One region of the Lactiplantibacillus plantarum genome, then DNA from elsewhere that is predicted to be linked to it. Evidence: predicted binding sites of a transcription regulator. Region 1 holds the regulator's gene; each other region holds the start of a gene.
The links. Region 1 encodes CtsR, which represses protease genes until heat stress. Its sites were predicted from a motif close to TTGGTCAAAAAAGGTCAAANA; they were not measured.

Region 1 (3,172 bases):
GGTTTACTGAAATTTATTCACCTTTTTTTGAAAATAGGGTTTGCTATTTTCGGCTACCGTGCTATAATATTTCTTGTCGGAAAAATATAACTTGTTTATCCAGTAAAAAGTATATTTATCCATTTATTTGAAAAAAGTTGTTGACAAGTATTCAACATGATGATAAAGTTAAATAGTTGTCAAGGCATACCAGTAAGAACTGTTTGAACCGGCAACAAGGCATGATTAACATCATGCGGGTGTGGCGGAACTGGCAGACGCGCTAGATTTAGGTTCTAGTGTCTTACGACGTGGGGGTTCGAGTCCCTTCACCCGCACATGCCGACTTAGCTCAGTTGGCAGAGCATCTCACTAGTAATGAGGAGGTCGGAGGTTCGAATCCTCTAGTCGGCATTTACAATTTAATAGCTTTATTATGCGGAAGTAGTTCAGTGGTAGAACATCACCTTGCCATGGTGGGGGTCGCGGGTTCGAATCCCGTCTTCCGCTTTTAATTTGCCGGGGTGGCGGAATTGGCAGACGCACAGGACTTAAAATCCTGCGGTTAGTGATAACCGTACCGGTTCGATCCCGGTCCTCGGCATTTTAAATAAGCACCCATAGCGCAATTGGATAGAGTGTCTGACTACGAATCAGAAGGTTGTAGGTTCGACTCCTACTGGGTGCATTAGTATCGGGAAATAGCTCAGCTTGGTAGAGCACCTGGTTTGGGACCAGGGGGTCGCAGGTTCGAATCCTGTTTTCCCGATCGTTTAACACAGTCTTAGTTAAGTGCTAAGGCTTTTTATTTAATTTTCTCGGGAAGTAGCTCAGCTTGGTAGAGCACTACGTTCGGGACGTAGGGGTCGCAGGTTCAAATCCTGTTTTCCCGATTACGGTTAAACCAACTAATCCAGTCATTTGGCTGGATTTTTTTTATGGCCTTTTTTGTAAGCAGGGGTGTTTCAACGGTCAGGGGACACTTTTGCGACGTTACTCACTAAGTCAGCCATGTGAAGAATACGGTGGTTGTGACTCATAATCCCGACAAGGCAACAGCCACTGTTAGTCATGAGCTCGGAGAAATTAGTCTCGGAACTGCTGTTCATCGTTGTGATACCAGTGCCCATCGCCTGCAATGAGGAGTGACTCAACTTGACATATTTTAAATAGGTAGTTCAATGAATATGGAGACCTAATAATTTAATCATTATGAGGTTCTAAACGGTTGAATCAATTGAAAGCAAACGTTTGGCGTGCTATGCTGTAACAACCGTTAAGCACATGCTAGTCCGCGGTTTGGGTGAAATTCTTTGCTTTTTTCCATTATCCTCGTATAATAATAGTCAATATTAGTCAAAGATAATGAAAAGGGTGAAGCACATGCAAAGTCAAAATATCTCGGATATTATTGAAAAGTATTTAAAAAGTATTTTGGCGGACTCGGAGCATGTTGAAATTCGACGGTCAGAAATTGCCGACCTTTTCAACGTGGTACCCTCACAGATTAATTATGTGATTAAGACCCGGTTTACGATCCAAAATGGTTACTTAGTTGAAAGTAAACGTGGCGGTGGTGGTTATATTCGCATTGAGAAGGTTAATTTGGTCGATGATGCTGATGTGTTGGACGCCCTCATACAGGTGATCGGCGATTCAATCACACAACGAGATGCTTATGCGGTCGTCCAAAGTTTATACGAGGACGACGTCTTAAATCGTCGAGAAGCGCAATTGATTTTAGTGGCGATTGACCACGAGACGTTAGGATTAACGGACCGGGATTTAGAAAACAGTCTGCGGGCCCGGATAATTATCGGAATCTTGAACCACTTGCGTTACGAAAGCTAAAGAAAGCGAGGAATCGCAATGGATAACTTATTTACACCTAGTGCCAAAAGTGTGCTGGTACTGGCACAGGAACAGGCCAAATATTTCAAGCATCAGGCAGTTGGTACGGAGCATTTGCTATTAGCATTGGCCATCGAAAAGAATGGAATTGCTAATAAGGTGCTACAACAATATGCCGTTAGTGAAGATGACATTCGTGAAGAAATCGAACGGTTCACTGGCTATGGGACGTTGAGCAATGTTGGCAAGGATACTTACTTGCCATATTCACCAAAGGCCAAAGAAATTTTGTCCGTTGCCGGTGATGAAGCAAAACGGCTCGGTGCCAACAAGATTGGAACGGAACATTTGTTGTTAGCGATGCTCTCTGATGAAAGTATCCTTTCCTCGCGAATTTTAATGAATTTAAACTTAGATCTAGGTCAGACGCGTAAAGTCGTTCTTCGCAAGCTAGGTGTCAGTGACGCCATGAGTAAGCGCAAGGGTAACGCGGCTAATCGCGGTGGCAAGAAGACTGAAGGAACGCCAACCTTGGATTCTCTGGCGCGCGATTTGACCCAATTAGCTAGTGAACAAGAAATGGACCCGGTAGTAGGTCGTTCCAAGGAAGTCAAACGGGTCATTCAGATCCTGTCACGGCGGACGAAGAATAATCCGGTCTTGATTGGTGAACCTGGGGTTGGGAAGACTGCAATCGCCGAAGGTCTAGCCCAAAAGATCGTGGCCGGTGATGTGCCAACTGATATGGCAGATAAGCGCTTGATGATGCTCGATATGGGATCATTAGTCGCTGGGACAAAGTATCGTGGTGAATTCGAAGACCGCCTGAAAAAAGTGATTGATGAAATTTACAACGATGGCCATGTGATCTTATTTATCGATGAATTGCATACCTTGATTGGTGCCGGTGGTGCTGAAGGGGCTATTGATGCCTCTAATATTCTGAAACCCGCACTTGCACGAGGGGAACTCCAAACGATTGGGGCAACCACTTTAAATGAGTATCAAAAGTACATTGAATCTGACGCTGCGTTGGAACGGCGTTTTGCAACGGTCATGGTCAATGAACCGACCGAAGACGAAGCCGTTGAAATCTTAGATGGACTACGGCCACGCTATGAAGAACATCATCGGGTTACGATTACGGATGAAGCTGTTGATCAAGCAGTCAAGCTATCCAGCCGGTATATCAGTGATCGTTTCTTGCCTGATAAGGCCATTGACTTGATGGATGAGGCGGCAGCTAAAGTCCGCATCGATCAGATGGATCAACCAACGAAGCTATCCAAGAACCAGGACAAGTTAGCGCAACTGCGTGAGGATAAGGAAACAGCGATCGAAG
Region 2 (3,172 bases), 960 kb from region 1:
CCTCTCACCCGTTGAAGACGCGGTCATGAAGTCGTTAGAGCAGGTGATTGATCCAGAACTGGGCGTTGACATGGTTAACCTTGGTTTGATCTATGGTGTTGACGTAGACGATAATGGTAGCTGCACGGTAACGATGACGTTGACGACGATGGGGTGCCCATTAGGAAATTTATTGGCAAGTCAAATTAATCAAGCAATTATGAGTGTGGATGGTGTTAAGAATTGTGAACTTGACTTGGTCTGGGAACCTGCTTGGGGAATTGATAAAATGAGTCGTTTTGCTAAGGTTGCCCTTGGCATTCATGGCTAACGGGTGAGACAAGGTGGTGTGCGATGGATATTGAAAAGTTTATTGCCCGGCGAAAAGCTTTAAAAATTTCACAAGTCAAATTATCAAACGGAATTTGTACGCAGGCGACTTTAAGTAAGTTTGAACGGCGTGGGCGAGTACCAGCATTAGCAATTTTAAATCAGCTCTGCGCTCGTCTGGGATTGACAGTTGATGATCTAAGTGAAAACCAGGCTAATTCAGTGACCCAAATTCGACAGCAACTTGATGAGATTGAGCGACGACTGATGATGGAAGATTATCAATCAGTCCTGCAATCATTGGTAGACCTGAAAGTTGAGCAAATTGATGCGGTACCTTCACGGATGCAATATTACTATTTATGTGGCATGCTAAGTTCGTTGATTAATGGAACAGCCAGTGATATTTGTTTTTCCTTCTCGCAAATCGTTGATGATTTGGATAGGGCTCACCAAACAATTTTCACACCGCTAGCTTATGTCGGTCTGGGTGTCATGTATGGCCGGTTAGCTGAGCCTGAGAAAGCTCAATTTTATTTCAGGAGAGTACGATACTATGTCGAGCACGCTGGCTCATCAGGATATGCAAATGATTACTTACGGCTGTTAACCCTAATCTTTTATACGGCAGAGTATTACGCAATTAGTGGTGATTTCGTCACAAGTAATCGTCTAATAGATGATGGGGTAGCGCTTTGCTCAGATGAACATGTCACGTATTACTTACCAAGATTGAAATACTTAGCGACCGAGAATGCTGTTAAGCAACAACTTTCGGATAAATTGATTAAGCGGTTAATGAGTGAAACAGAAGCTTTTGCACGGATTAATCATAATCAAGTTGTTGAGGTTAAGGTAGCTGCATTGCGACAACGATATTTGCAGGGTATTTCTGCTTCAGAAAACAATTAACAAGACAATGGCTAGATTTAGTGTTTTATTGTAGTTTCCAACATGCTAAAACTAATCAATGCTTTGTACATTAAATAATAAGAAGTCCCACACTAGCAAGTCAATACTAGTGTGGGACTTCTTATTTAGAAAGTTATGTATGACGCCGCCCGCCCCTAAAAAATCTTCCCCGGATGTCCCGCAAAAAGTCCTACCGATTGAAGTTCTATTATAAACGCTTATGGTGTCCCATTCCGGAAAATCCTAATGTAGCGGTAATCCATTAAAGACAATGATTGAATGGAATTCACTTAGACATAAGAAATTCTTATTAAATTCACAGGCACAAACTATTTTACCTTCTTTGACTAATTTGATAGACTTAAGTTAAGAAAGTTGAGGTGACTGATTGAGATGGCTAGTCATAGGCAAATGATTGACAAACTAGTGTGGTGTTGTTACTAGCGCAGTCCGCGTTAGTAACGATGCACAAACTCAATTTTTAATCTTAACTCGGAAAAAGTAACGAGTAGTCAATTTTTAGGTGAAAGAGGGATTTTATGAACAATTTTCAAAATGACCCACAACCACGGACCATCAACACACAAGTTGGCCTCCGTAGTTTCCTAACTAAAATGTATGGGTTTATGACAATCGCCGTGTTAGTTTCGGCCTTTACCGTTTACTTAGCGATGACCACGTTCCAAGCACAAATTAATGCCGCCTTTTCACAACACCCATTCATCTTCTTGATGATCTTCATTGTCAGCATGTTTGTGATGATTGGTGGGATTCAAGTCAACGCGACACGCAATCCAGCGATGAGCTTCACCTTACTGATGCTCTTTGCCATCATCTTTGGGGTTGAAATGTCAGTGACCTTGTCCTTATACACGGGTGCCGTTATCACCGGTGCGTTCGTTGCAGCTGGAGCTGTATTTGCGACCATGGCGGTGATTGGGACGACGACTAAGCGTGATATTTCACGTATTGGGACGCACTTGATTGCAGCTTTAATCGGGTTGTTTGTCGCTTCACTGGTCAATATGTTCTTACAAAGTGCCATGATTAGTTACATCTTTTCATACATTGGTGTATTGATCTTCGCCGGCTTATCCATGTGGGACGCTAACCGGATGCGCAACATGTATTTACAATATGGTGACCAGGTTTCATCGACTGGTTTGGCCGTTACTGGGGCCTTACAATTATACTTGGACTTCGTTAACTTGTTCCTCTACTTCGTCCAAATCTTCGGTGGCTCAAGCCGCGACTAATCATTAAGATAATTATTAAGGATTATGACCAAGATGTCATAATCCTTTTAATTTACCGAAAATGAGTTATTTCACGGGTTTTCGGTGGACCGAACTCCCGTTTTACTTAATTGTTTGGTACAATTATAAGGGTAAATAATTAGTCGTTCAGCCTGTACTGACAGGCGCTGCGAATCAGACCGTCAATCGAGTGGTATTAATGGTCTGAGTGACGGATTTTCATAAAAATGATGATTTAAATTAAGAGATGGGGAGCAAACTAATGGCAAAAAAATTATTACTGATTGATGGTAACAGTGTGGCATTTCGGGCGTTCTTTGCGTTGCATAGTCAACTGGAACGGTTCGTAAATCCAGACGGCCTGCATACCAACGCCATTTATGGCTTCAACACAATGCTTGACCACATGATCAAGGCAGTCGAACCCACGGATATGTTAGTGGCTTTTGATGCGGGTAAGACCACGTTTCGAACAGCCATGTACGATAATTACAAGGGTGGCCGGGCTAAGACGCCCAGTGAGTTTTCTGAACAAATGCCGTATATCAAACAGCTATTAGACGCATATGGTATCAAACATTATGAATTAAAAGACTACGAAGCCGATGACATTATTGGTACACTGGCCGGTCAAGCGGATCAAACCGGCTACACCACGACGGTCGTCACTGGTGACCGTGATTTGACGCAGTTGA
Region 3 (3,172 bases), 620 kb from region 1:
CGGTTGACTTGGTCTAATTCCGTTGGGTTGGAGTTCATTTCGACCCGGATTTCAGCAGAAGCCTCATCTACTAAATCTAAGGCCTTATCTGGCAAGTAACGATCCGTAATATAACGATCAGATAACTTGGCAGCGGCCACTAAGGCGTTATCATGAATCCGAACACCATGATGGATTTCAAAGCGTTCCTTTAAGCCACGTAAAATACTGATTGTATCTTCAACACTCGGTTCAGCAACCAATACTTTTTGGAACCGCCGCTCGAGTGCCTTGTCCTTTTCCATGTACTGACGATATTCATCTAACGTCGTGGCCCCGATCAAATGAAGTTCTCCCCGCGCCAACATTGGTTTCAACAAGTTACCGGCGTCCATACTGCCTTCTGTCTTACCAGCACCAACGATATTATGGATTTCATCGATGAACATGATGATCTGCCCATCGCTCTTCTTGATTTCCTTGAGGACGGCTTTGAGTCGTTCTTCAAATTCACCACGATACTTCGCCCCGGCAATCAGAGACCCCATATCTAGTGAGAACAACGTCTTATCTTTTAAGTTCTCCGGCACATCACCACGAACAATTCGTTGTGCTAGACCTTCCACGATGGCCGTTTTCCCAACTCCCGGTTCACCAATCAAGACAGGATTGTTTTTCGTCTTTCGTGACAAGATCCGAATAACGTCCAGAATCTCTTCGTCCCGGCCAATTACTGGATCTTGATTCCCCTGGCGCGCCTGTTTAACCAAGTCGACGCCGTACTTTTCCAAAGCTTGATACTGATCTTCCTGATTACGTGACGTGACCCGTTGACCCCCGCGAATACGATCAACGGCATTCTTGACTTGTCCTGCCATGATGCCTTGCTGATTCAAGTATTTGGTCAACTGATCACCAGTTTGATCCATCAGCGCTAAAGCCAAAGTGTCGGTCGCAAGGTAATCATCACCTAACGCTTTGCGCTTAGCATCGGCAGCCTGCATCAGCGTAGCTAGACTACTGCTCATACTGCCACCGTACTGAACGTTACCACCGCTAACAACGGCAATGTCATCCAGCTCACGGTCGAGCTCTGTTTGTAATTGGTCTAAATCAGCGCCGGCCTCACTAAAGATCTGCCGAACCAGTTCGCCTGGTTGCGTTAAAAATTTAAATAGATGGGGCACCCCAATTTCTTGATGGCGCCGTGTTTGTGCGATTTGTTGTGCCTGTTGTAAGGCTTGTTGTAAACTTTCTGTAAATTGTTCTGGATTCATATTTACGTACCTCCTCAAAAACGGTAGCAAAAAGGCAGCCGTCATAGCTGCCAATTTTTGTTTGACCTTTATTGACTATTAGAGTATAACCCGTAAGGTCAAACAAGGTCAAGGATTTAGTCCTGGTCATAATTATCCTGAACGATTTGTAAGACAACGTCCACGGCTTGGGCCATCACTTGTTCTGAAACGTATTCAAACCGACCGTGCATGTTCTCACCACCAGCAAACAAGTTCGGTGTCGGCAAGCCCATAAATGAGATCTTGGAGCCATCCGTCCCACCACGAACCGGATAAATGGCTGGCGTGATACCGAGATTGAGCATGGCTTGTTTGGCCAATTCAACGACCCGCATATCTTTTTCAATGATTTCGCGCATATTGTAATACTGGTCCTTCATGTCGACCTTGATCCGGGCCACACCGTCAGCCAAATTCAGCCGATCCGCAACCGCCATAAATAACCGTTTACGTGCTTCGAACTTATCGCGGTCATGATCACGAATAATGTAAGTCATCTTAGCGCTGTCAACGGTCCCGTCTAAACTAAGCAAGAAGAAGAACCCTTCACGGCCTTCCGTGTGTTCCGGGACATCATGTGCGGGTAACGCCGATTGAAAATCAACGGCTAACTGCAAGGCGTTGACCATCTTATCCTTAGCTTCCCCTGGATGAACGTTGACACCTGTAATCGTCACCGTCGCTTGGGCCGCGTTGAACGTTTCATACTCCAGTTCACCAAGCGGACCACCATCAACGGTGTAGGCATAATCGGCGCCAAAGGCAGGCACATTAAAGTGATCAGCACCAGTCCCAATTTCTTCATCGGGACCAAAAGCTAACCGAATCTTGCCATGTTTGATCTCAGGATGGGCCAACAAATATTCCGCAGCACTAATGATTTCAGCAACGCCAGACTTATCATCAGCTCCAAGCAGCGTGGTTCCATCAGTTGTGATCAGCGTGTGACCAGCATAGTTCTTTAAGTTTGGGAAGACCGCCGGATCCAGCACATAGTCCCCGTTTCCGAGCTTAATAACTGATTCACCGTCATAATTGTCAACAATTTGTGGATTGACATTTTCCGCGTTAAAGTCAGCCGTATCAATATGTGAAATAAAGCCAAGAGTTTTAACAGCTTTGTCACTATTCGCAGGAATCGTCGCAAAAACGTACGCACTTTGCGCATCCTGTTCAACATCGCTCAAGCCTAAATCAGTGAGCTTACTCATTAATTGCTTTAAAAAGGCCGTTTCACGTGGTGACGAAGGAATTGTCGTTGATTCCTCATCTGAACGACTATTAATTTTGACAAAGGTTAAAAAATCTGAAATTAAGTTTGGATATTTTGACATATGATAACTTCCTTTCCTTATTAAAGTTCATGATTAACTTAGATGAAGGTAAACGGATCAGTATTCAGCTGAGACGCCACAATCTCGATTGGCCAGCCAGCTTGTACACGCCACTGATCAAACAGCTTAGTGAGTTGTGACTTACAAATACTCTCGATATGGTGGCCTGGATCAATGACCGTCAACCCGGCTGCCAGCATATCATGACCGGTGTGATAATAGACATCCCCGGTCACGTAAGCTTGTGCACCTGCTCGCAACGCTTGGGGATAGAACTTACCACCATCGCCGCCCAGGACGGCCACACGGGTAATCCGTTGTCGGGGATCGGCACTGACTAGTCGCAGGCCGCTGACACCAAATACTTGCTTACACTGTTCGGCAAACGCCTGCGCTGATAACGGTGTCGGCAAATCACCGACTCGGCCCATATAATACTGATGACCGCCAGACAACAGTGGCACGACCTGGTAATCCCACGTGTCAGCGGCTAAGTCATTAATGCCCGCTACCGCAGTTGGAATCTGATCGGCTAGTAAGTCGACGCTGAACTGTTCACCC
Region 4 (3,172 bases), 210 kb from region 1:
TGAAATGTCCGCAAGCGTCACCTGATACTTCTTAGCCAACAAGTCCCATTGTCGATTAACCAGCTCGTCAAAACTTTCTTCTAAGACAATATAGGCTAAGTTCGGTGCATGGTCATCATTTTCTGTCTGCAACATCAGCGCTTCTTGCAAGCTCCGGGCCCCAACACCCGGCGGATCAAGTTGTTGTAATAAGGTAATTGCATCCAACAACTCAATTGGCGTTGCCTTAGTTTCTTGCCGAACCTGCCTCTCATCAATCCGCAAATAACCATTCACGTCAACGTACTCAATTAAATAAAGGACAATCTGACGCAAATGGGTATCACGCATCGTTAGGTGAATCTGATCCAACAAGTATTCAAATAACGAATGCTGATTAGAGGTCGACACACGCTCAATGAAATCCGCCTTAGTGGTTACATTTTTGGCTGCGTTCAAACTGGCGTGATTATTATTCCAATTTGTATCCACATCGATCAATGGGTTTTCTAATGCTTTTTGCGTTAGAAAATCTCTTAGTTCTTCCACATTAAACTGCAACATCTGAATGGATTGTTGTAGTCGCTGGGTCATCGCTAACTTCTGTGATTGCCGCTGTTGCTGGCGAAATCCTGGTCCCAGTGCCATAAAAATACCTCCCTGAATAAATTTTTATGTAAAACCCTTGTGTTTTTATCCATTATTCGCTAGAATATAATATGTTGTTTAGGCGCCCGTGGTGTAATGGATAGCACGTAAGATTCCGGTTCTTGAGATGGGGGTTCGATTCCCTCCGGGCGCATCAGTAGCTGAGAAATGATTCTCAGCTTTTTTTGTGCATTTATTTAAGTGACAACTACTGGACTATACCAGTCACATCTCCATATGGTAACTTAATTTAAACCAAACAACAAGTAATATCCTTTCGGGGTCAGTAATAGTACCTATACCCGCTCGTCCAAGTAAAAATAATCAAAAAGTAATCAGTTCAAGTAAACCATATACCAGTGTAGTCGTTTAGTAGATTTAATAACAGCTAAACTTACACTATTCAAATAATAATTACTACAATTGTTATTATATTATAGAATCGTTTTAATCATGGTAAATTTCATTCATGCATCCGATACTGATTAATTCGTTGCGAGCAACTTGAGTCCAGCAACAAGGTCAAGTCGTTTAATATGTCGGCTCACGTGCGAATTTCCAACTTCTATTAGACTCATCGTTGTGGGTCACTATCAGTAAATTGATTCACCTACTATCGCGATAATAAAATTATGCGGGTCGACTACTTTTAAATCACCACATTAGTGCTGAATATGCAAGTTCATTACTGCTTAATCTTGAATCATTATTATAAGAGAACATCGTTTTCAAGCCAAGGTAGACGCAACACTTAATCCAAGGCCTACTAACTAAAATCGTCGAAAAAAAGAGATTGGGTTCACCCAATCTCAAGCCGTATTATGATAGAAACCTAAGTATACCACGTTAACTGCATAAACGGAATTCTGTTTTTGAGGTTTTTCTTTTGACCTTCACTGACCTTAGCGGTAAACTACATTTATATTAGCAATCAGCTAATCAAATAATGCAACCTTAGGAGGCTAACAAATCATGTATCCAGTTCCTACAGTTATTGAACAGTCATCACGTGGCGAACGTGCTTATGACATCTATTCACGACTATTAAAGGACCGTATCATTATGTTATCCGGTCCCATTGAAGATAACATGGCAAACGCCATTATTGCCCAACTACTCTTCTTGGATGCCCAAGATTCAGGTAAGGACATCTATCTCTATATCAACTCACCAGGTGGTGTCGTTACTGCCGGCTTAGCAATCTACGATACGATGAACTTCATCAAATCTGATGTTCAAACCATCGTTATGGGGATGGCTGCTTCCATGGCTAGCGTCTTAGCTTCATCTGGTACTAAGGGCAAGCGTTTTGCTTTACCTAACTCTGAAATCTTGATTCACCAACCATCTGGTGGTGCTCAAGGTCAACAAACGGAAATTGAAATTGTTGCGGAAGAAATCTTGAAGACTCGTAAAAAGATCAACCAGATTTTAGCTGACAACTCGGGACAATCCGTTGAAAAGTTGAACCATGATACTGAACGTGATAACTACTTAAGCGCACAAGAGGCTAAAGACTACGGTTTGATCGATGATATTATGGAAAACAACAAATTAAAATAAGCTAATATCTTTGACTGGGCTAACTAGACGTTGGCCCAGTTTTTTTGCTCGTTTTCTTGTCATTCGTTTTGCAATAGCCCATACTGCACATAAGCAGGGATTACTACCCGGACAATATTACTTGTCCTTGAACTTAAAAGTAAAAAGGAGTCTCTATAATGACAAAAGTCTTTATTGCTGGTCAGCTTCCAGCCCAAGCTAATACGTTACTTTTACAAAGTCAGTTAGTCATTGATACTTATACCGGCGATAACCTGATCAGTCACGCGGAACTCATCCGTCGAGTCGCTGATGCCGACTTTTTGATTACCCCACTCTCAACTCAAGTAGATCAAGATGTCTTAGACCACGCCCCACACCTTAAACTGATTGCTAATTTTGGTGCTGGCACTAATAACATCGATATCGCGGCAGCAGCTAAGCGCCAGATTCCAGTCACGAACACGCCAAACGTTTCGGCGGTCGCAACCGCTGAATCAACGGTCGGTTTGATTATCAGCCTAGCGCATCGTATCGTGGAAGGCGATCACTTAATGCGAACTAGCGGCTTTAACGGTTGGGCGCCACTGTTCTTTCTCGGCCACAACTTACAAGGCAAGACACTCGGCATCTTAGGCCTTGGCCAAATTGGTCAAGCCGTTGCCAAACGATTACACGCCTTTGACATGCCCATCTTATACAGCCAACACCACCGCCTACCGATTAGCCGTGAAACGCAACTTGGCGCAACCTTTGTCTCCCAGGATGAACTTTTACAGCATGCCGACATCGTCACTTTACACCTGCCGCTTACCACACAAACAACCCATCTAATCGATAACGCTGCTTTTAGCAAAATGAAGTCCACGGCGCTCCTCATCAACGCCGCACGGGGGCCAATTGTCGACGAGCAAGCACTTGTGACGGCGCTGCAACAACATCAAATTGCTGGCGCTGCACTCGACGTCTACGAACATGAACCGCAAGTCACACCTGGTTTGGC

Region 2: E5260_RS06475 (Bax inhibitor-1/YccA family protein) is a predicted target of CtsR. The motif match lies at 1,552-1,572, and genes of this name have one in related genera.
Region 3: clpB (ATP-dependent chaperone ClpB) is a predicted target of CtsR. The motif match lies at 1,315-1,335, and genes of this name have one in related genera.
Region 4: clpP (ATP-dependent Clp endopeptidase proteolytic subunit ClpP) is a predicted target of CtsR. The motif match lies at 1,511-1,531, and genes of this name have one in related genera.

The regions. Positions count from the first base shown of each region.
Region 1 is NZ_CP039121.1:2,382,032-2,385,203, reverse strand. It holds tRNA gene E5260_RS11315 (tRNA-Leu) at 236-317, shown strand; tRNA gene E5260_RS11310 (tRNA-Thr) at 321-393, shown strand; tRNA gene E5260_RS11305 (tRNA-Gly) at 418-489, shown strand; tRNA gene E5260_RS11300 (tRNA-Leu) at 498-583, shown strand; tRNA gene E5260_RS11295 (tRNA-Arg) at 594-667, shown strand; tRNA gene E5260_RS11290 (tRNA-Pro) at 675-748, shown strand; tRNA gene E5260_RS11285 (tRNA-Pro) at 799-872, shown strand; gene E5260_RS11280 (CtsR family transcriptional regulator) at 1,363-1,830, shown strand; gene E5260_RS11275 (ATP-dependent Clp protease ATP-binding subunit) at 1,849-3,172, shown strand, end outside.
Region 2 is NZ_CP039121.1:1,417,553-1,420,724, forward strand. It holds gene E5260_RS06465 (metal-sulfur cluster assembly factor) at 1-310, shown strand, start outside; gene E5260_RS06470 (helix-turn-helix domain-containing protein) at 334-1,221, shown strand; gene E5260_RS06475 (Bax inhibitor-1/YccA family protein) at 1,761-2,477, shown strand; gene polA (DNA polymerase I) at 2,740-3,172, shown strand, end outside.
Region 3 is NZ_CP039121.1:1,764,894-1,768,065, forward strand. It holds gene clpB (ATP-dependent chaperone ClpB) at 1-1,256, opposite strand, end outside; gene pepT (peptidase T) at 1,373-2,611, opposite strand; gene E5260_RS08165 (Nif3-like dinuclear metal center hexameric protein) at 2,650-3,172, opposite strand, start outside.
Region 4 is NZ_CP039121.1:2,590,715-2,593,886, forward strand. It holds gene rpoN (RNA polymerase factor sigma-54) at 1-627, opposite strand, end outside; tRNA gene E5260_RS12230 (tRNA-Arg) at 710-781, shown strand; gene clpP (ATP-dependent Clp endopeptidase proteolytic subunit ClpP) at 1,600-2,190, shown strand; gene E5260_RS12240 (2-hydroxyacid dehydrogenase family protein) at 2,349-3,172, shown strand, end outside.